Linked DNA regions of Actinoplanes lobatus. The protein of the gene in region 1 interacts with the protein of each later gene in a pairwise test. Links are inferred from orthologs where the notes say so. Each region holds a gene or a part of one and is shown on either strand. Other genes may lie near its edges.

Region 1 (2,887 bases):
CAGTTCGGACCAGCCGAAGCGCTCACGGATCTGGTCGGCGGACCAACCGATCGCCTTGAGCAGGACGGTGACGGCCTGCCGGCGCTTACGGTCGATGCGGACACCCACGGTGTCGCGCTTGTCGATGTCGAACTCCAGCCAGGCACCCCGGCTCGGGATGACCTTGACGCTGGTGAGGTCACGGTCGGAGGTCTTGTCCGGCTCCTTGGTGAAGTACACGCCCGGCGAACGGACGAGCTGACTCACCACGACCCGCTCGGTGCCGTTGATGACGAACGTCCCCTTGGGGGTCATCATCGGGAAGTCACCCATGAACACGGTCTGGCTCTTGATCTCGCCAGTCGTGTTGTTGGTGAACTCCGCGGTCACGAACAGCGGGGCACAGTAGGTCAGGTCCTTCTCTTTGCACTCCTCGATCGAGGCCTTCACCTCGTCGAAGCGCGGAGACGAGAAGGACAGCGACATGGTGCCGGAGAAGTCCTCAATGGGACTGATCTCTTCGAGGATCTCTGCGAGGCCCGAGTGGGCGTGCGGGTCGTCCGTCGTCCGGGCCTGCCAACCCTCATTGCCGACCAGCCAGTCGAAGGACTCGGTCTGGAGTGCGAGGAGGTTGGGGACCTCTAGCTGCTCGGTGATCCGGCCGAAAGAGACCCGGCGGGGTGCGTAAGCGCTCGACGTACGGCTGGTCTTCGCAGGGCGGGAAGCTGCCAAGATGCGTCCTTCCGAGGACCGGTGCTGCTATGCGGCTGAGTTGCTGATGCAACTGGTCTGCGTGCACTCCAATGAGCCCCCGGGAAGTTATCCACATGGATATCCCGAGAGGCATCAAGACAGAAGGCAGCGCAAACTAGCAGTGTAGCCGCTTGGCTAACCGCTGTCCAGCCCACACCCGAGGTGGCCTGCGGAACATGCCACCGTCGCGGCTGACCTGGACCTCTACGGTCAGGGCCGGGACGGGGCCGCTCAGAAACGCGGCAACTACCCCTCTGGTGCCAGTCCGACAGGTATCGGCAGTAGATCCGTTACCCAGCGGGCGGCTGTCGCAAGCGCGGAAACTTGCTGATGTCAGCGTGCCTGTCCGCCGACACACAGTCAAGGGCTGTGCCGCGGGTCGGACGCCCGCGGTCATCCGCCCGGCGCACCGAAGGGGCCTCGACGCACAAATAGCGAACTTTGACAGTCTTTGCCACCCGCAGCGAAGACGGCTCGACAGCACCCCGTTGAGCTGCGCGGACGGCTGGAGAAACAGCGATGGCGGGGACCCGGAACGGATCCCCGCCATCGACCGATGACACTGTGGAGCGTTAGATCACTTGAGGGTGACCTTGGCGCCCTCACCCTCGAGCTTGGCCTTGGCGGCCTCGGCCTTCTCCTTGTTGACACCCTCGAGGATCGCCTTCGGGGCGGACTCGACGGCGTCCTTGGCCTCCTTGAGGCCCAGGCCGGTCAGCTCACGCACGACCTTGATGACCTGGATCTTCTTGCCACCGTCGCCCTCGAGGACAACGTCGAAGGAGTCCTTCTCGGCCTCGGCCTCGGCCGGGGCAGCACCCGGGGCGGCGGCAACGGCGACCGGAGCGGCAGCCTTGACGTCGAAGACGTCCTCGAACTGCTTCACGAACTCGGAGAGCTCGATGAGGGTCATCTCCTTGAAGGCCTCGAGCAGGTCTTCGGTGCTGATCTTCGCCATGTGAGGCAACCTTTCCTAAGAAATCTGACGTTTAACGGTTTCCGCGAGGCATCAGGCCTCGGCGGAACCAGCCTGTTCGCGCTGCGCCCGCAGAGCCTCGACCGTGCGCACCGTCTTGGTGAGGGGCGCCTGGAACGTGGCAGCGGCCTTGCTCAGGTTGGCCTTCATGGCGCCGGCCAGCTTGGCCAGCAGAACCTCACGGGACTCGAGGTCAGCAAGCTTGTTGACCTCGTCCGCCGTGATGGCCTTGCCCTCGAAGACACCGCCCTTGATGACGAGAACGGGGTGGGCCTTGGCGAAGGCACGGAGGCCCTTGGCCGCCTCGACCACATCACCGTTCACGAAGGCGAGCGCGGTAGGACCGGTGAACAGCGCGTCGAGGCCCTCGATACCCGCGTCAGCCGCGGCACGCTTCGCGAGCGTGTTCTTGGCGACGGCGTACTTGTTCTCGCCGCCCAGCGACCGCCGGAGCTCGGTGAGCTCCTTCACGGTGAGGCCGCGGTATTCGGTCAACACGGTGGCCGCCGAACCACGGAAGTGATCCGTGAGCTCGGAAACAGCCGAAGCCTTGTCGGCCCGGACCGGCTTGTCCGCCATGTCCCTCCTCTCTCAGTGCTTCAGCCACTGGTCGAGAGGGTCCGTACAAAGCAAAACGCCCCGGCGCAGGGCACGGGGCGGACTCGAACACACGCTCACACGCGGTCGACGATCACGAACCGTTCTCCCTACGCGGGTCGCCCGCTTTCAGCGGGACCTTCGGCCGCGGCCTCCGTCGAGATGACGGCTGCTGCGGCGACCAGCGGTCTATGGGTGGAACTTCGAGATGCAACACTACGCGGACCTGTCACGGAACGCCAAATCGGGGCCGGGACTACGAGCGTGCGCGCCGCAGGCCGGCGTACCCGGCGAGGGCCGCGGCACACCACAGGACCGTCCAGACGACCAGGACCAGCAGGGTGGCGGCGTCCGGCGGGTGATCCCCGCCCATCTCCCGGGCGGTGGCCATCACCGGCGGCACCAGCCACGGGGCGATCGAGCCGGTCAGGCCGAGCACGATGACCAGGATCGAGCCGCTCACCAGGACCACGACACCGGGCAGGAGCCGCCGGGTGACCGCTCGTCCGGACAGGGCGCCGAGCGTCACGGCGGCGGCCATCGACAGCACGTGCGCCAGGATCCCGAGCAGGATGCCGGTCT
Region 2 (17,139 bases), 1.0 Mb from region 1 along the record:
GCCTCCTCGGTGGCCTGATCTACCTGTCGCTGCTGCGCAACAGCGGAGCGGCGTTCAGTTTCGGCAGCGGTTACACGTGGATCTTCCCGCTGATCACCCTGGTCGTCGTCGGGGTGATCGTGTGGCTCGCCACGAAGCTGCGCTCGGTGCCGTGGGCGGTGGCGCTCGGTCTGGTGCTGGGCGGCGCGCTGGGCAACCTGACCGACCGCCTCTTCCGTGCGCCCGGCCCGTTCCAGGGCCACGTGGTCGACATGATCAGCGTCTTCGCGCCGTACGGGGAGAGGTTCGCGGTCTTCAACGTCGCCGACGCCTGTCTCACCGTCGGGGTCTGCCTCGCCGTGCTGCTGGAGCTGACCGGCCGCCAGCGTGACGGCAGCCGGATCACCAAGGTGAAGCCGGTGACCGGCACCCAGACGGAGGAGAACGCATGAGCGAGCTTGCGAGCGAATCATCAGGCTCAGTTCTGAACTCATGCCGACGCCGGAGCGCAGCGGAGGTGTCGGTATGAGTGGGCAGCGATCTCTTCCGGTCCCGGACGGGCTCCACGGGATGCGGCTGGACCAGGCCGTCTCCCGGCTCTTCGGGCTCTCCCGCACGGCCGCGGCCACCCTCGTGGAGGCCGGTGACGCGCTGGTCGACGGCATTCCCCGGCTCAAGTCGGAGAAGGTGGTCGCCGGCTCCTGGCTGGAGGTGACCCTGCCGTCGCCGGTGGCCGCGCCCGCGATGGTCGCCGAGCCGGTGCACGGCCTCGGCATCATCTACAGCGACGACGACATCGTGGTGGTGGACAAGCCGGTCGGCGTGGCCGCCCACCCGAGCCCCGGCTGGACCGGCCCGACCGTGGTCAGCGGCCTGGCCGCGATGGGACAGAACGTCGCGACCAGCGGGGCCGCCGAGCGGCAGGGCATCGTGCACCGGCTCGACGTGGGCACCACCGGCCTCATGGTGGTGGCCAAGAGCGAGATGGCGTACAGCGTCCTGAAGCGCGCCTTCAAGGAGCGCGAGGTGGAGAAGCGGTACCACGCGGTGGTCCAGGGGCACCTGGACCCGCTGCGGGGCACCATCGACGCCCCGATCGACCGGCACCCGACGGCCGACTACAAGTTCGCCGTCATGTCCGGTGGCAAGCCGAGCGTCACCCACTACGACACGGTCGAGGCGTTCCGTTCGGCCAGCCTGGTGGACGTACGCCTGGAGACCGGGCGGACGCACCAGATCCGGGTGCACTTCTCGGCGATGCGGCACCCCTGTGTGGGCGATCTGACGTACGGCGCCGATCCGACCCTGGCGACCCGCCTCAAACTGGACCGGCAGTGGCTGCATGCACGGGAGCTGGCGTTCGCACACCCCCGAACGCACGATGAGGTCCGCTTCGTCAGCGACTACCCTGCTGACCTGAAACACGCGCTGGACGTCCTCCAGGACGCCGGCTGACCGTCGGGAGCATCGCCGTGGGCCGCGCGCACCGCATGCGGGCAGTCCTCCTCGGGTTCGGGGGCGCCTCGCTCCGGTTGCAGATCATGACCGGAGTGGCGCTGGCGGCTACCGTCGCGCTGGTGCTCGCGGTGTTCTGGGCCGACCGGGAGCCGCCGGCCGGCACCGATCCCGGCGAGGTCCTCCACGTGGGGGTGGTCGAGGGCCAGTCGGTGGGCGGTTACCTGGCGGCGTCCCGCGACGAGCTGGCGCGGCTCACCGACCCGTCCGCCCCGTCCGCCGGGGACACCTGGGCGCTGGTGGCCTTCCAGCGCTACGCGGCGCCCGGCTGGCTGCCCGATCTGCTGTCCGGGGCACAGGTGGCGCAGGTGTACACGCGGGTGCCGCTGACCGGCTCGCGGACCGCGGTGAACCGGATCCCGGTCTACCGGCTGCCCGACGACGTGACCGCCGGGATGATCTCGGCGGCCGTCTCCCGGGAACGCGAGCGCGCCGACTATCAGCGGCTCAGCCGGGCGCTGACCGGCGACGGGCGCAACGAGATGCGGTTGCGGGCGGCCTACGAGAGCGCCGCCCGGCTCGCCGCCGAGGAGGCCGCCGCCTACCGGGCCGGATGTGAGTGCGTCTTCGCGGCGGTGGTACGCGGCACCCCGGCCGCGCTCGACGGGATCGCGGACCGGCCGGGGGTGCGGGTGGTGGACCCGGCTCCCGAGGTGCGCGGGCTGGACCGTACCGAATTCCGGCCGCCGCGGCCCGAGGACCTGGAGACGGCGCCGGCGGATCCGTCGTCGTCGGCCGTGCCATCCGGGAATCCCGGCGTTGCCCCGGACGCCATCGGACCGTTACCGTCGTCGATCGGGGTCCATGTGACATCCGCCTCACCGGAAAGTTCAGGCCGTACGCCGTCCGCGGCCGTACTGCCTTCCGGGGATCCTGTTGCCGTACCCTCGGCGTCGGACGCGAGTCCTGCTCATGGCGGTCCGGATGCGTCATCGGGAGCATCCACCGGCGATTCCGGCCGTTAGGTTTTCCGTCCGCGAAACGTTCGGGTGGATGCACGTGCACGACCGGGGTTCCGTCATGTGATCAAGAACGACCGGGGGATGGGCGCTCGGCCGGTGGCCCGAATAGGGTTCTCCTCCGTAGCCTGTCAGGGGCGAGACCATCGCCGTGAATGATCGGGTAGGCGCAGAGAGGACGAGCCGTGGACGGGACCGAGACCGGCTGGGGCCGGCCTGCGGAACCAGCCCCGCGCTGGCGGGCGCTGCTCGACCGGGCTCGGCATGGTGGCCGCAGCGAGGAGTCGGAGGAGACTCCGCAGCAGCCGGAGACACCCCAGCAGCAGCAGTGGAACCAGCAGCAGCAGCCGAGCCGTGGCTCGGCCGCGGTCGAACGCCGGCCGTTCAACCCGCTGGACCCGCGCCAGGCCGCGTTCGACGGCCGGCAGCAGGGGCAGCCGCAGCCCGGCGGTTTCGAGCGCCGTGCCCCGGAACCACCGGCCGAGCGCGCCGTTCCGCAGCGGCCGGTCAACCCGCTCGACCCGCGCTGGCAGCGTGGCCGCGAGCCGGAGCAGCAGCACAGCTTCTTCGAGCCGGCGCCGCGCACCCCGCAGCAGCAGCCGGCCCAGCCGGCCCAGCCGCCGGCTCAGCCGCCCGCGCGGGAGTACGGCGCGCCCACCGGCTACCCCCAGCAGAACAACGGCTACCCGCCGTCCGGTAACGGCTACCAGCCGCCGCCGGCGAACGGCTACGCCCCGCCCGCCGGTGCGTACGGGGCGCAGGCCGCCGCGTACCCCCAGGCCCCGGTCGCGCCGCCGCCCGTACCCCCGCAGATGTCCCCGCCGCAGGCGGCGCCGGTCCGGCAGCCCGCTGCTCCGCCCGCGCCGGTCCGGCAACCCGCTGCTCCGCCCGCGCCGGTCCGGCAGCCTGCCGCCCAGCCCGCGCCGGTCTCGCCGGCGCCCGCCGCGGCCCGGATCGAGTGGCGGCAGAGCCGCACCGAGGACGGCATGGACCGTGCCGTCTCGATCATGCGGCGCAAGCTGGGCAAACCCCGGGTGCTGGCGTTCGCCAACCCGAAGGGCGGGGTGCACAAGACCACCGCGACCGTGCTCGCCGCGGCCACCATCGGCAGCGTCCGCGGCCGTGGCGTGCTCGCCTGGGACGACAACGAGCTGCGCGGCACCCTCGGCCTGCGGGCCGGCAGCGCCCGGCACGCCCGGACCATAAAGCACCTGCTCGCCGACCTCATGCGGATCGAGAGCCTGCACGGCGACGCGCTGCTCCAGGAGCTCGACGCCTACCTGCGGCACGCCTCGGACGGCTCCTACGACGTGCTGGCCGGCGAGGAGAACCCGCGGTTCGCCCAGCGGCTGGACCAGGGCACCGTGCGGCGGGTGATGGACCTGCTGCGCCGCACCCACGACGTGATCTGCGTCGACACCGGCAACAACGTGGAGAGCGTCAACTGGCAGACCGTGATGCGCACGGCCGACCAGCTGGTGATCACCACGGTGCCCCGGGAGGACGCCGCATTCACCGCCGACTGGATGCTCGACGTGCTCGAGGAGAGCGGGATGGGCGACATGGTGTCCAACGCCGTGACGCTCATCTCCTGCCCGTCGGCGGGTCACCTGCCGCTGCTGGAGGACTTCAAGAAGCACTTCGCGACGCGGACCCGTGCGGTCGCCGTGGTGCCCTACGACCCGGCCCTGGAGGTCGGTTCCTCGATCGAGTATGGCGACCTGCAACAGGAGACCAGGCAGGCCTGGCTCCGCGCGGCGTCGACGATGCTGGAGCCCTTCGCGGAGTAGGTTTCTGTCGTACGGCGGGGCTAGGCTTCACGGCACTGTTCGGGGAAGAGGGGGTTCCGGGTGTCTGACTCGTTCGTGCACCTTCACGTGCACACAGAGTATTCAATGCTCGACGGGGCGGCCCGGATCAAGGAACTCCTCGCGGAGGCGAAGCGGCTCGGCATGCCGGCCGCGGCGATCACCGACCACGGCAACATGCACGGGGCGTATGACTTCTACAAGCAGGCCAAAGACGCCGGCGTGACGCCGGTCATCGGTGTCGAGGCCTATGTCGCGCCGGAGTCCCGGCTCGACAAGAAGCGCATCAAGTGGGGCCGTCCGGAGCAGAAGTCGGACGACGTCTCCGGTAACGGTGCGTATACGCACATGACCATGTGGGCGCGCAACGCGGTCGGTCTGAAGAACCTGTTCCGGCTCAACTCGCGGGGCTCCATCGAGGGCCAGCTCGGCAAGTACCCGCGGATGGACTTCGACATCATCGCGGAGCACTCCGAGGGCATCATGGGGACCACCGGCTGCCCGTCCGGCATCGTGCAGACCCGGCTGCGGCTCGGCCATTTCGACGAGGCGCTCAAGTCCGCCGCGCGCTACCAGGAGGCGCTCGGCAAGGACTACTACTTCCTCGAGATCATGGACCACGGGCTGTCGATCGAGAAGCGGGTCCGCGACGGCCTGCTGGAGATCGGCAAGAAGCTCAACATCCCGCCGCTGGTCACCAACGACTCGCACTACACCCACGAGGCGCAGGCCGCCGCGCACGACGTGCTGCTCTGCGTGCAGACCGGCAGCAACGTCGCCGACCCCAACCGGTTCCGGTTCGACGGCTCCGGCTACTTCGTGAAGTCGCCCGACCAGATGCGCGCCGTCGACTCGTCCGAGGCCTGGCAGGAGGGCTGCCGCAACACCCTGCTGGTGGCCGAGAAGGTGGACATCGACGGGATGTTCACCTTCAAGAACCTGATGCCCCGGTTCCCCATCCCGGACGGGTTCACCGAGCCGGAGTACTTCCGCCACGTCGCCTTCGAGGGCCTCCGGGGGCGGTTCCCCGGCGGCATCCCCGAGTCGCACATCAAGCAGGCGGAGTACGAGCTCGGCGTCATCCTCGAGATGGGCTTCCCGGCGTACTTCCTCGTCGTCGCCGACTTCATCCAGTGGGCCAAGAACAACGGCATCGCGGTCGGCCCGGGCCGTGGCTCGGCGGCGGGCTCCCTGATCGCGTACGCGATGGGCATCACCGACCTCGACCCGATCCAGCACGGCCTGATCTTCGAGCGGTTCCTCAACCCCGAGCGCATCTCGATGCCCGATGTCGACATCGACTTCGACGAGCGCCGGCGCGGCGAGGTCATCCGGTATGTGACGGAGAAGTGGGGCGAGGACAAGGTCGCGCAGATCGCCACCTTCGGCACGATCAAGGCGAAGGCCGCGATCAAGGACTCGGCCCGGGTCCTGGGCTACCCGTTCGCGGTCGGCGACAAGATCACCAAGGCGATGCCGCCGGACGTCATGGGCAAGGGCATCACCCTCGGCGGCATCTTCAACAAGGACGACAAGCGGTACAACGAGGCCGGCGAGGTCCGCGGGCTCTACGAGACCGACCCGGACGTCAAGAAGGTCATCGACACCGCGCAGGGCATCGAGGGCCTGATCCGGCAGACCGGTGTGCACGCCGCCGGCGTCATCATGAGCGCCGAGCCGATCATCGACCACATCCCGCTGTCCCGCCGGGACGCCGACGGGGCGATCATCACGCAGTTCGACTACCCGACCTGCGAGACGCTCGGCCTGCTGAAGATGGACTTCCTCGGCCTGCGGAACCTGACGATCATCGACGACGCCAACAAGAACATCGAGCTCAACCACGGCCAGAAACTCGATCTGCTGGGTCTGGAGCTGGACGACCCGAAGGCGTACGAACTGCTCTCCCGCGGTGACACGCTGGGCGTGTTCCAGCTCGACGGCGGGCCGATGCGGTCGCTGCTGCGGCTGATGAAGCCGGACAACTTCGAGGACATCTCCGCCGTCCTGGCCCTCTACCGGCCCGGCCCGATGGGTGTCGACTCGCACACCAACTACGCGCTCCGCAAGAACAAGCTCCAGGAGATCACCCCGATCCACCCGGAGCTGGAGGAGCCGCTGCGGGAGATCCTGGAGCCCACCTACGGCCTGATCGTCTACCAGGAGCAGGTGCAGCGCGCCGCGCAGATCCTGGCCGGCTACAGCCTCGGCCAGGCCGACCTGCTCCGCCGGGCCATGGGTAAGAAGAAGAAGGAGATCCTCGACAAGGAGTTCGGTCCCTTCCGGGACGGGTGCCGCGAGCACGGCTACTCCGACGAGGCGATCCAGGCCGTGTGGGACGTCCTGGTCCCGTTCGCGGGCTACGCGTTCAACAAGGCGCACTCCGCGGCGTACGGGCTGGTCTCCTACTGGACCGCCTATCTCAAGGCGCACTACCCGGCCGAGTACATGGCCGGTCTGCTGACCAGCGTCGGCGACGACAAGGACAAGATGGCCATGTATCTGGCGGAGTGCCGCCGCATGGGCATCCAGGTGCTGCCACCGGACGTCAACCAGTCCGCCGGGCCGTTCACCCCGGTCGGCACCGACATCCGGTTCGGCCTCGGCGCGGTCCGCAACGTCGGCGCCAACGTGGTCGAGGCGATCGCCCGCTGCCGCAAGGAGAAGGGCGAGTACGGCGACTTCTACGACTTCCTGTCCAAGGTCGACGCGGTGGCCTGCAACAAGCGGACCATCGAGTCCCTGATCAAGGCCGGCGCCTTCGACTCGATGGGGCACAGCCGCAAGAGCCTGCTCGCGGTGCACGCCGAGGCCATCGACGCCTACGCCGACGTCAAGCGCAACGAGGCGGCCGGGCAGTTCGACCTGTTCGGCGCGTTCGGCGACGACGCCGGAGCCGGCGGTTCGGCCGCGGTCACCATGCCCCCGATCGGCGACAGCGAGTGGGACAAGCGGGACAAGCTGGCCTTCGAGCGGGAGATGCTGGGGCTGTACGTCTCCGACCACCCACTCGCCGGGCTGGAGGTCCTGCTCCAGAGTTCGGCGGACACCAGCATCGCGGCGCTCAACGAGGAGGGCTCGGTCCCGGACGGCCAGGTCGTCACGCTCGCCGGCATCCTCACCGGCGTCCAGCGGCGGATCACCAAGCAGGGCCGGTCGTGGGCGTCGGCCACGCTGGAGGACCTGGCCGGTGGCGTCGAGGCGCTGTTCTTCCCGAACACGTACGAGCTGGTCGGCCAGTACATCGCCGAGGACGCCATCGTGGTGGTCAAGGGCCGGATCGAACGCCGTGACGGCGCCGCCCGGATCATGGCGATGGACATGTCGATCCCCGACATCACCCACAACCCGGACACCAAGCCGGTCACCCTGACGATGCCGATCACCCGGTGTACCCCACCGCTGGTCGACGAGCTCAAGGAGATCCTGGTGAGCCACCCGGGCGACACCGAGGTGCACGTCCATCTCCAGAACGGCAGCCGGACCACGATCATGCGGCTGGGCGGGGTGCGGGTCGCGGCGACGCCGGCCCTGCGCGCCGACCTCAAGATGATCCTCGGTCCGTCGGCCGTCGCCTGACCGTGCCGGCTGATCTGGAAGGATCGCAGGGTGTACCCGAGTGAACAGCCGGCCGGACCCTCCACGCCGGAGGACGGCCCGCGGCCCGTCGCGGCCGTCGCCGGCCTGAACCAGGCCTGGCATCAGATGTGGCGGCTGAACGAGGGCAGCCGGCGCCCGTGGCGGCGTTCGCTGGCCGTCACGGCCGGCACCGCCGGGACGATCGCGCTGCTCGGGGTGCCCCTCGGGCTGCTCTGGGCGTGGCTCACCCCCACCGTCCCGGTGGTCCTCACCGGCGCCGGAAAGGCGCAGGCCTACGACATGTCCGAGCGGTACGTCGCGGCCGACGGCTGGATGACCCTGCTCGGGCTGGGCTTCGGGTTGCTCGTCACGCTCCTGGCCTGGCTGATCCTGCGCCGGGACCGGGGGCCGTACCTCCTCGGTGGGGTGGTCGTCGGCACCCTGGTGGCCGGGCACTGGGTGGCGCCCTCGGTGGGCGAGCTGCTCGGGCGCGGCGCGTACGACGAGTGGAAGGCGACCGCGCAGATCGGCGCGACCTATCTCGCGCCGCCGGAGGTGCAGTCGCTCGGGCCGACCCTGATCCCGGCCTTCGTGGCGGCGATCCTGCTCACCCTGCTGGCCGGCTGGTCCAACGACCCCGACCTGGACCATCCGGGCGCGCAGCCCGGGTGGGGGCCGAACCACGCCTACGAGCCACCCTATGTGGACCACCACGATGCCGGGGTGGGCGAGTACGACCTGGTGGCGGACGCCGAATCGGCGGCGGCCAACGGCACGGCCCCGGGCGAACGGATCACGGACGGCGGCGAGCACCCCCACCGCGAGCCGCACCCTCCCGCCTGAGCCACCCGCTCACGCCCGGCGGGCGCGGCACGGTCGGGACCCGGCAGGTGTTCGCGGGTCTGGTACGGCGGGTTCGCGTAGCCCGTACCGAATCAGTTGGGGCTTGCCGGCCGGGCCAGGTCGGAGAGTGGGACCGGGACGGCCCGGACCCTCGCCAGCAGGCCGGCCTCGCGGTTGAGGATGCGCAGCTCGGCGCGGAGGCGGCTCGCGGTGTCCGGCATCGCCAGGAGCATCTGGCGCTCCTCGACGGTGAGCTGGGCGGTGGCGGCGACCAGGTGGGAGAGGACGGTCGCGTCGTCGGGCACCTGCTCGAGGGTCTCGCTGTTGGGGCGCAGCAACTCCAGGTAGGCGCGGAACGCGGTGAGCACCCGGGGCGCCAGCAGCGTGGCGGTGCCGCTCGGCTCCTCCTCGTCGGGAAGCCAGCGGACGTGGGCGGTCAGGTAGGGCTCGGCGCCCTGCTCGACGCTGAGGACGGTGAACCGGCGTCGGCCGACCGTCATGATGTCGAAGCGGCCGTCCGGCAGCTCGGTGACGTGGCGCAGCTCGGCGGTGCAGCCGACCTCGTAGACGTCGGTGGCGGTGACCGGCCCCTGGGGGGAGTCGCCGTCCTCGGCGACCTCGCTGCCGTGCCGGAGGGTGACCACGCCGAACTCGTGCGGTGTCTCCTCCGAGGCGGCCACCAGCTCGCGCACGAGGGTGCGGTATCGCTCCTCGAAGATGTGCAGGGGCAGCACCAGACCGGGGAAGAGCACCGTGCTCAGCGGGAAGACCGGCAGCCGATCGCTCACGCGTTCAGCCTAGTCCCCACCCGACCATGGTCAACCCGGCGCGGCGTGCGGGTGTCTCAACGCCTGGGCCTGGGGAGTCGCGCATGTGAACCCGGTTGGGCGGCAACCTAGACTGGGTGGCGTGCTGAATCGGATCGACCTGCGCGGCTCCCGCCGGGACCCGCGCGGTCTGCTGCCCCGTGCCCAGCTCGACGTCTCCGTTGCCGTCGAGAGGATTCGCCCGCTTGTCGAGGCGGTCCATGAGCATGGGTTCAGCGCGATCCGGGAGGCGACCGAGCGGTTCGACGGCGTCACCCTGGAGCGCCTGCGGGTGCCGGCCGAGGCGATCGCCGCGGCCGCCGAGACGCTCGACCCCGAGGTGCGGGCCGCACTCGTCGAGGCGATCCGGCGGACCCGGAAGGTGCACGCCGACCAGCGCCGCGCCGACGTCACCACGCAGGTGGTCGACGGTGGCACGGTGACCGAGCGCTGGCTGCCGGTGCGCCGGGTGGGCCTCTACGTGCCGGGCGGTCTGGCCGTCTACCCGTCGACCGTGGTGATGAACGTGGTGCCCGCCCAGGAGGCCGGCGTCGAGGGCCTGGTGGTGACGTCGCCGCCGCAGGCCTCCAACAACGGCCTGCCCGACTCGCGGGTGCTGGCCGCGTGCGCGCTGCTCGGCGTCACCGAGGTCTACGCCGTCGGTGGCGCGCAGGCGATCGCGATGCTGGGCTACGGCTGCGACGGTGTGGATGAGAGCGATCGCTGTGAGCCGGTCGACGTCATCACCGGGCCGGGCAACATCTGGGTGACCGCGGCCAAGCGGCTGCTCCAGGGCACTGTCGGCATCGACGCGGAGGCCGGCCCCACCGAGATCGCCGTCCTGGCCGACGACACCGCCGACCCGCGGCACGTCGCGGCCGACCTGATCAGCCAGGCCGAGCACGACCCGCTGGCCGCTTCGGTCCTCGTCACCCCGTCGCTGGAGCTGGCCGACGCGGTCGAGATCGAGCTGGAGAAGCAGGTGGCGGCCACCAGGCACGAGGAGCGGGTGCGCACCTCGCTGACCGGCGAGCAGTCCGGTGTGGTGCTGGTCGACGACCTGGAGCAGGGCCTGCGCGTGGTCGATGAGTACGCGGCCGAGCACCTGGAGATCCAGACGAGGGACGCGCGCGAGTGGGCCATGCGGGTCCGCAACGCCGGCGCGATCTTCGTGGGCGCGTACGCACCGGTGTCGCTGGGCGACTACGCGGCCGGGTCCAACCACGTGCTGCCGACCGCCGGGTGCGCCCGGCACTCGTCGGGGCTGTCGGTGCAGTCGTTCCTGCGGGGGATTCACGTCGTGGAGTACACCGAGGAGGCTCTCCGTGATGTGGCCGGGCACGTGGTGGCCCTGGCCAACGCCGAGGACCTGCCCGCCCACGGTGACGCGGTCAAGGTGAGGTTCGCCCAGTGACTACCATCGACGATCTGCCGATCCGGGACGATCTGCGGGGCAAGTCGCCGTACGGCGCACCCCAGCTGAACGTTCCGGTGCAGCTGAACACGAACGAGAACTCGTACCCGGTGCCGGACGACGTGGTCGAGGCGATCGGCAAGGCCGTGCAGGCCGAGCTGCGTGACCTCAACCGCTACCCGGACCGGGACGCGATCGCCCTGCGCAACGAGCTGGCCGGCTATCTGGGTCACGGCCTGACCTCGGCGAACGTGTGGGCCGCCAACGGGTCGAACGAGGTGCAGCAGCAGCTGTTGCAGGCGTTCGGCGGCCCGGGGCGCAGCGCGCTCGGGTTCGGGCCGTCGTACTCGATGCACCCGCTGCTGGCGCAGGGCACCGGCACCCGCTGGATCGGGGCGCTGCGTGACCCCGACTTCGGCCTGCGCCCGGAGGCCGCGGTCGCCGAGATCGAGAAGCACGACCCGGACCTGGTGTTCGTCTGCTCGCCGAACAACCCGACCGGCACCGCGCTCGACCCGGCCGTGATCGACGCGGTGCTGGGCGCCGCACGCGGCATGGTGATCGTCGACGAGGCGTACACCGAGTTCGCCCGCCCCGGCACGGCGAGCGCGCTGACCCTGCTGCCGCACCACCCGCGCCTGGTGGTGAGCCGGACCATGAGCAAGGCGTTCGGCTTCGCCGGCGGGCGGCTGGGCTATCTGGCCGCCGACCCGGCCGTGGTCGACGCCGTGCAGCTGGTGCGCCTGCCCTACCACCTGTCGGCGATCAGCCAGGCGGCCGCGCGGGCGGCCGTCGTGCACCGGGCGTCGCTGCTGGCCACCGTGGAGGCCATCAAGGAGCAGCGCGACCGGATCGTCCAGGTTCTCCGGGAGCGCGGCGTGCGGGTCGCCGACAGCGATGCGAACTTCGTGTTGTTCGCCGTTTCGGAAGACCAGAAAGCCGACTGGCAGGCCTTCCTGGACCGGGGTGTGCTGATCCGCGACGTCGGGTTGGCCGGCTGGCTGCGGGTCACCGCCGGGACCGAGGACGAGACCACCGCATTCCTGAACGCCGCCGAGGAGATCCTTCTGTGAGCCGGACCGCCCGTATCGATCGCGTTACCCACGAGACCAAGGTGCTGGTCGAGATCGACCTCGACGGCACCGGCAAGGGCGACCTGCACACCGGGGTCGGCTTCTACGACCACATGCTCAACCAGCTCGCCAAGCACGGCGGGTTCGACCTCACGGTGCGCTGCGAGGGCGACCTGGAGATCGACTCGCACCACACCATGGAGGACACCGCCATCGCCCTCGGCGAGGCGTTCGCCAAGGCGCTCGGCGACAAGCGGGGCATCCGGCGGTACGGGTCGGCCACCATCCCGATGGACGAGGTGCTGGTCCGGGCCGCCGTGGACCTGTCCGGCCGGCCCTACGTGGTGCACGACGAGCCGCTGCTCACGCCGTACATCGGGCCGGTCTACGCGACAAGCATGACCCGGCACATCTTCGAGGCGTTCGGCCACGCCGCCAAGGTGACCCTGCACGTGGACGTGCTCCGCGCCTGCCGTCCGGGCGGTCACCCGGACGCGCACCACGTGGTGGAGGCCCAGTTCAAGGCGTTCTCCCGGGCGCTGCGGGAGGCCGTCGAGATCGACCCGCGTAACGCCGGTTCGCTGCCCTCCACCAAGGGGGTGCTGTGATCTCGCTGGTGCTGTTCGCGCTCGCCGGGATCCTGATCGGCGGCGTGATCCAGCTGGTCAAGTCGGGGGCGACCCGGTTCAGCATCGGGATCACCGCGGTGCTGGCGGTGCTCGCGGTCGCCGGCGGGTTCGCCTGGTGGCCCTCGGGGGAGGCGTGATGGCGAAGAGTGTGGTCGTCCTCGACTACGGCTCGGGGAACCTGCGGTCGGCGGAGCGGGCGGTCGCCCGTACCGGGGTGGACGTGACGGTCACCAGCGATCTGGCGGCGGCCGCCGAGGCGGACGGTCTCGTGGTGCCCGGCGTGGGGGCGTACGCGGCCTGCATGGCCGGGATCGAGGCGCTGAACGCCGGACCGGTGATCGCCGAGCGGGTGGCGGCCGGAAAGCCGGTGCTGGGCATCTGCGTCGGCATGCAGATCCTCTTCGAGTCCGGGGTGGAGCACGGCGTCGAGACCAAGGGGCTGGGCCTGCTGCCCGGTTCGGTCACGAAGCTGTCCGCGCGGCGGATCCCGCACATGGGCTGGAACACGGTCGACGTCGCCGAGGGCTCGCGGCTGCTGGACGACCTTCCGCCGGGGGCACGGTTCTACTTCGTCCATTCGTACGCGGCTCAGGATCTTGATCTTCTGGGTCACGCCCGGGTGACCACCGCGTCGCACGACCTGCCGTTCGCGGCCGTGGTGGAGGCGGGCGCGCTCAGCGCCGCCCAGTTCCACCCGGAGAAGTCGGCCGACTCCGGCTACCTGCTGCTGAGCAACTGGGTCGCGACGCTTTGAGCAAGGAACGCGCCCGGCGCCGGGCCGAGCGGCTCGCCGTCCAGGAACGGGAGAAGGCGGTCCGCGCCCGGCGCGTGGCCCGCCGGGGCCGGCGCCGCGCCTTCCTGCGCTCCCTGAAACCACGGTTCGGCCGGGACGGGCGGCTCTACCACCGCAGCCGCCGGCAGCGGATCGGCATCGTGGTCGTCACGCTGCTGGCCGTCGCCGCCGTCTGGACGCTCATCCCGGACCTGCCACTTCGCATCATCCTCACCGCCATGCTCGTTCTCGCCGTGCCGGCCCTCGTCGTCGTGGTGTTCGGCCGCCGGGCTTAGCTTCGATCAGGAGAAACATGACCCTCCAACTGCTGCCCGCCGTCGATGTCGCCGACGGCCAGGCCGTCCGCCTGGTGCAGGGCGCCGCCGGCTCGGAGACCGCCTACGGTGACCCGCTGGAGGCCGCGCTGGCCTGGCAGAACGACGGCGCCGAGTGGATCCACCTGGTCGACCTGGACGCGGCGTTCGGCCGTGGCTCCAACGCCGACCTGCTCGCCGACGTGGTGCGGCGGCTCGACGTGAAGGTGGAGCTGTCCGGCGGCATCCGCGACGACGAGTCGCTGACCCGGGCGCTGGCCACCGGCGCCCAGCGGGTCAACATCGGCACCGCCGCGCTGGAGGACCCGGAGTGGTGCGACCGGATCTGCGGCGAGTACGGCGACCGCGTGGCGATCGGCCTGGACGTGCGCGGGCGGACCCTGTCGGCGCGCGGCTGGACCCGTGACGGCGGCGACCTGTACGAGGTGCTGGCCCGGCTGGACAAGGCGGGCGCGTCCCGGTACGTCGTCACCGACATCACCAAGGACGGCACCATGCGCGGCCCGAACCTGGACCTGCTGCGCGAGGTGTGCGCCGCCACCGACAAGCCGGTCATCGCCAGTGGTGGCGTCTCCACCCTGGACGACCTGCGGGCCCTGGCCACCCTGGAGCCGGTCGGGGTGGAGGGGGTCATCGCGGGCAAGGCGCTCTATGCGGGCGCGTTCACCGTACGAGAAGCTCTTGCCGTTCTCGGTTGATCTTCCAAGCCTCACGTAGTGCCTGTTCGGCGGCCCGGATGGCGGGCCGGGCCGCTGAGGAGTCCCGCCAGGCGAGGACCACCCGGCGAGTAGGTGTCGGATTTATTCGGACAATTCGGACGCCATCCGGCAGAAAAGAGCGTGCCAGCCGCGGGATGAGGCCCACCCCCAACCCGGCGGCGATCAGCGTCAACTGCGTCTCGAACTCCCCGACCTGGAAGTCCGGAACCACTCCGGGCAGGCTTCGGATCAGGTACTCATAGCAGACGTCACCCGCGCGCACCCCGATCCACCGCTCGTCGCGGGCGTCCTCCAGGGTCGCGGTGCCCTGCAGAAAATGATCATGTGGCACGACCAGGTCGGCGTGATCCTCCCCGAGCGTGATCTTCGAGACCCCGTCCGGGTAGCGCAGCGCCACCTCCGGCCAGTCGTCCAGCACCGCGAGATCGACATGGCCGCGGCGTAACAGGTCGAGACCCTCGTGCGGATTCACCTCGATCAGCCCGGTGGTCAACTGCGGATGTTCGGTGGCCAGACGGCGCAGGGCGTGCGGCATCAGCGCCCGGCAGGCGGTCGCGAAGGCCGTCATGGTGAGCCGCCCGGTGACCGTGTCCCGGTGTGCGGCGAGCGCTGTCTCCGCCTCGTCCAGGCTGGTCAGCACCCGCTCGGCGTGATCGGCGAGGACCCGCCCGGCCTCGGTGAGCCGCAGCCGCCGCCCGTCCTTCTCGACCAGCGTGGCACCGGTCTCCCGCTCCAGCTTGGCGAGCTGCTGGGAGACCGCCGACGGGGTGCAGTGCAGCGCCTGGCCGGCGGCGAGAACCGTGCCGTAGCTGGCCACCGCGTGCAGTGCCCGGAGTCTCCCCACGTCAATCATGTAGCGATGCTACATCGACGGTGTAGCTTATTTTGCTGGTGCTTAACGTTCCGGCCGGGCGAGGCTGGGCCCCATGAGACCGCGTGACCTCGCCCTCGCCGTCGCCGTGGCGGCCGTCTGGGGATTCAACTTCGTCGCCATCGACGCCGGGCTGGAGCACTTCCCGCCGCTGCTCTTCTCCGCCCTGCGGTTCGGCCTGGCCGCCTTCCCGGCGCTGCTGCTGGTCGGCCGCCCGCAGGTGCCGTGGCGCTGGCTCGTCACGGTCGCCCTGGTCCTCGGCGTGGTCAAGTTCAGCCTGCTCTTCATCGGGATGCACGCCGGGATGCCGGCCGGCCTCAGCTCGCTGGTCCTGCAGAGCCAGGCGATCTTCACGATGCTCTTCGCCACGCTGTTCCTGCGTGAGCGCCCGCGCCCGGTGCAACTGGCCGGGCTGGCGGTGGCGATCGCCGGAGTCGCCGTGGTGGCCACCCGGATGACCGCGAACCTGCCCGCCTTCCTCCTGGTCATCGGCGCGGCCGCGGCCTGGGGGGTGTCCAACGTCGCCACCCGCAAAGCGTCGCCGCCGGACACGCTGCGCTTCATGGTCTGGGTGAGCGCCCTGGCCACCGGCCCGCTGATCATCCTCACCCTGCTGGTCGACGGCCCGGCCGCCGACCTGGCCGCGCTGCGTGCCGTCGACACCGAGGCGGTGCTGGCCGTGCTCTACATCGCACTGATCTCCACCCTCGGCGGGTTCGCCGGCTGGGGCTACCTGATGCGGCGGTACGGCGCCTCGACCGTGGCCCCGTTCTCGATGCTCGTCCCGTTCTTCGGCATCGCCTCGGCCACCCTGTTCCTCGGCGAGCGGATCCACGGCGCCGACGTCGCCGGCGGCGCGCTGGTGGTCAGCGGCGTGCTTTTGGGACTGGTCAGGTCCCGCCCGGCCCGGAAACCGGAGCTGGCTAGGGTGGGAGCATGACGGTCGCGGTGCGTGTGATCCCCTGCCTGGACGTGGACGCCGGCCGGGTGGTGAAGGGTGTCAACTTCGTCGACCTGCGCGACGCCGGCGACCCGGTCGAGCTGGCCGCCGCCTACGACGCGGCCGGCGCCGACGAGCTGACCTTCCTCGACGTGACCGCCTCCTCCGACGACCGGGGCACCATGCTCGACGTGGTCCGGCGCACCGCCGAGACGGTCTTCATCCCGCTCACCGTGGGCGGCGGCGTCCGCACCCCGGAGAATGTGGACGTGCTGCTGCGCGCCGGCGCCGACAAGGTCGGGGTGAACACGGCGGCCATCGCCCGTCCCGCGCTCATCTCCGAGATCGCCGAGCGGTTCGGCAACCAGGTGCTGGTGCTGTCGCTGGACGTGCGGCGTTCCGGCGAGCAGCCGAGCGGCTGGGAGGTCACCACGCACGGCGGCCGCCGCAGCGCCGGGCTCGACGCGATCGAGTGGGCCGCGCGGGTGGCCGAGCTGGGCGCCGGGGAGATCCTGCTCAACTCGATGGACGCCGACGGCACCAAGGCCGGTTTCGATCTCGGCCTGATCCGGGCGGTGCGGGCGGTCGTCGACATCCCGGTGATCGCCAGCGGCGGTGCGGGCGCGGTCGAGCACTTCCCGCCGGCCGTCGAGGCGGGGGCGGACGCGGTGCTCGCGGCCAGCGTCTTCCACTTCGGCGAGCTCACCATCGGCGAGGTCAAGGACAGCCTGCGGGCGGCCGGAAACCCGGTCCGCTAGCCGTTAGCGGCCGTCGGCCAGCCGGAGACTGTATTCCCGTACGGCGGCGTTGTAGGCCCGCTCGTCCAGCGTCCACTCGCTCCAGCCGGGCCGGGCCGCCCGGTTGAGCTGCGCCTGCAACGTCATCACGGCCGATGAC

Evidence for each region.
Region 2: the proteins of rplL (region 1) and dnaE interact in binary tests that used the Escherichia coli proteins (3 or more experiments, as listed by UniProt). The link is inferred for Actinoplanes lobatus from one-to-one orthologs.

What each region holds. Positions count from the first base shown.
Region 1 is NZ_JACHNC010000001.1:2,857,679-2,860,565, reverse strand. It holds rplL (50S ribosomal protein L7/L12), read right to left. Parts: upstream 1,691-2,887; coding sequence 1,310-1,690; downstream 1-1,309. Other genes in the region: BJ964_RS13190 (hypothetical protein), read right to left, coding at 2,562-2,887; rplJ (50S ribosomal protein L10), read right to left, coding at 1,742-2,287; rpoB (DNA-directed RNA polymerase subunit beta), read right to left, coding at 1-711. UniProt on the Escherichia coli protein: The binding site for several of the GTPase factors involved in protein synthesis (IF-2, EF-Tu, EF-G and RF3). Is thus essential for accurate translation.
Region 2 is NZ_JACHNC010000001.1:3,898,260-3,915,398, forward strand. Bases 4,001-8,040 are described here. They hold dnaE (DNA polymerase III subunit alpha), read left to right. Parts: upstream 4,001-4,303; coding sequence 4,304-7,840; downstream 7,841-8,040. Other genes in these bases: BJ964_RS18330 (MinD/ParA family ATP-binding protein), read left to right, coding at 4,001-4,243; BJ964_RS18340 (DUF2567 domain-containing protein), read left to right, coding at 7,871-8,040. In the rest of the region: lspA (signal peptidase II), read left to right, coding at 1-431; BJ964_RS18320 (RluA family pseudouridine synthase), read left to right, coding at 505-1,434; BJ964_RS18325 (hypothetical protein), read left to right, coding at 1,452-2,459; more of BJ964_RS18330, read left to right, coding at 2,639-4,000; more of BJ964_RS18340, read left to right, coding at 8,041-8,683; BJ964_RS18345 (LON peptidase substrate-binding domain-containing protein), read right to left, coding at 8,776-9,471; hisD (histidinol dehydrogenase), read left to right, coding at 9,593-10,903; BJ964_RS18355 (histidinol-phosphate transaminase), read left to right, coding at 10,900-11,976; imidazoleglycerol-phosphate dehydratase HisB, read left to right, coding at 11,973-12,584; BJ964_RS18365 (hypothetical protein), read left to right, coding at 12,581-12,742; imidazole glycerol phosphate synthase subunit HisH, read left to right, coding at 12,742-13,359; BJ964_RS18375 (hypothetical protein), read left to right, coding at 13,356-13,673; bifunctional 1-(5-phosphoribosyl)-5-((5-phosphoribosylamino)methylideneamino)imidazole-4-carboxamide isomerase/phosphoribosylanthranilate isomerase PriA, read left to right, coding at 13,691-14,410; BJ964_RS18385 (LysR family transcriptional regulator), read right to left, coding at 14,376-15,284; BJ964_RS18390 (EamA family transporter), read left to right, coding at 15,358-16,242; imidazole glycerol phosphate synthase subunit HisF, read left to right, coding at 16,239-17,000; BJ964_RS18400 (hypothetical protein), read right to left, coding at 17,004-17,139. UniProt on the Escherichia coli protein: DNA polymerase III is a complex, multichain enzyme responsible for most of the replicative synthesis in bacteria. This DNA polymerase also exhibits 3' to 5' exonuclease activity. The alpha chain is the DNA polymerase catalytic subunit.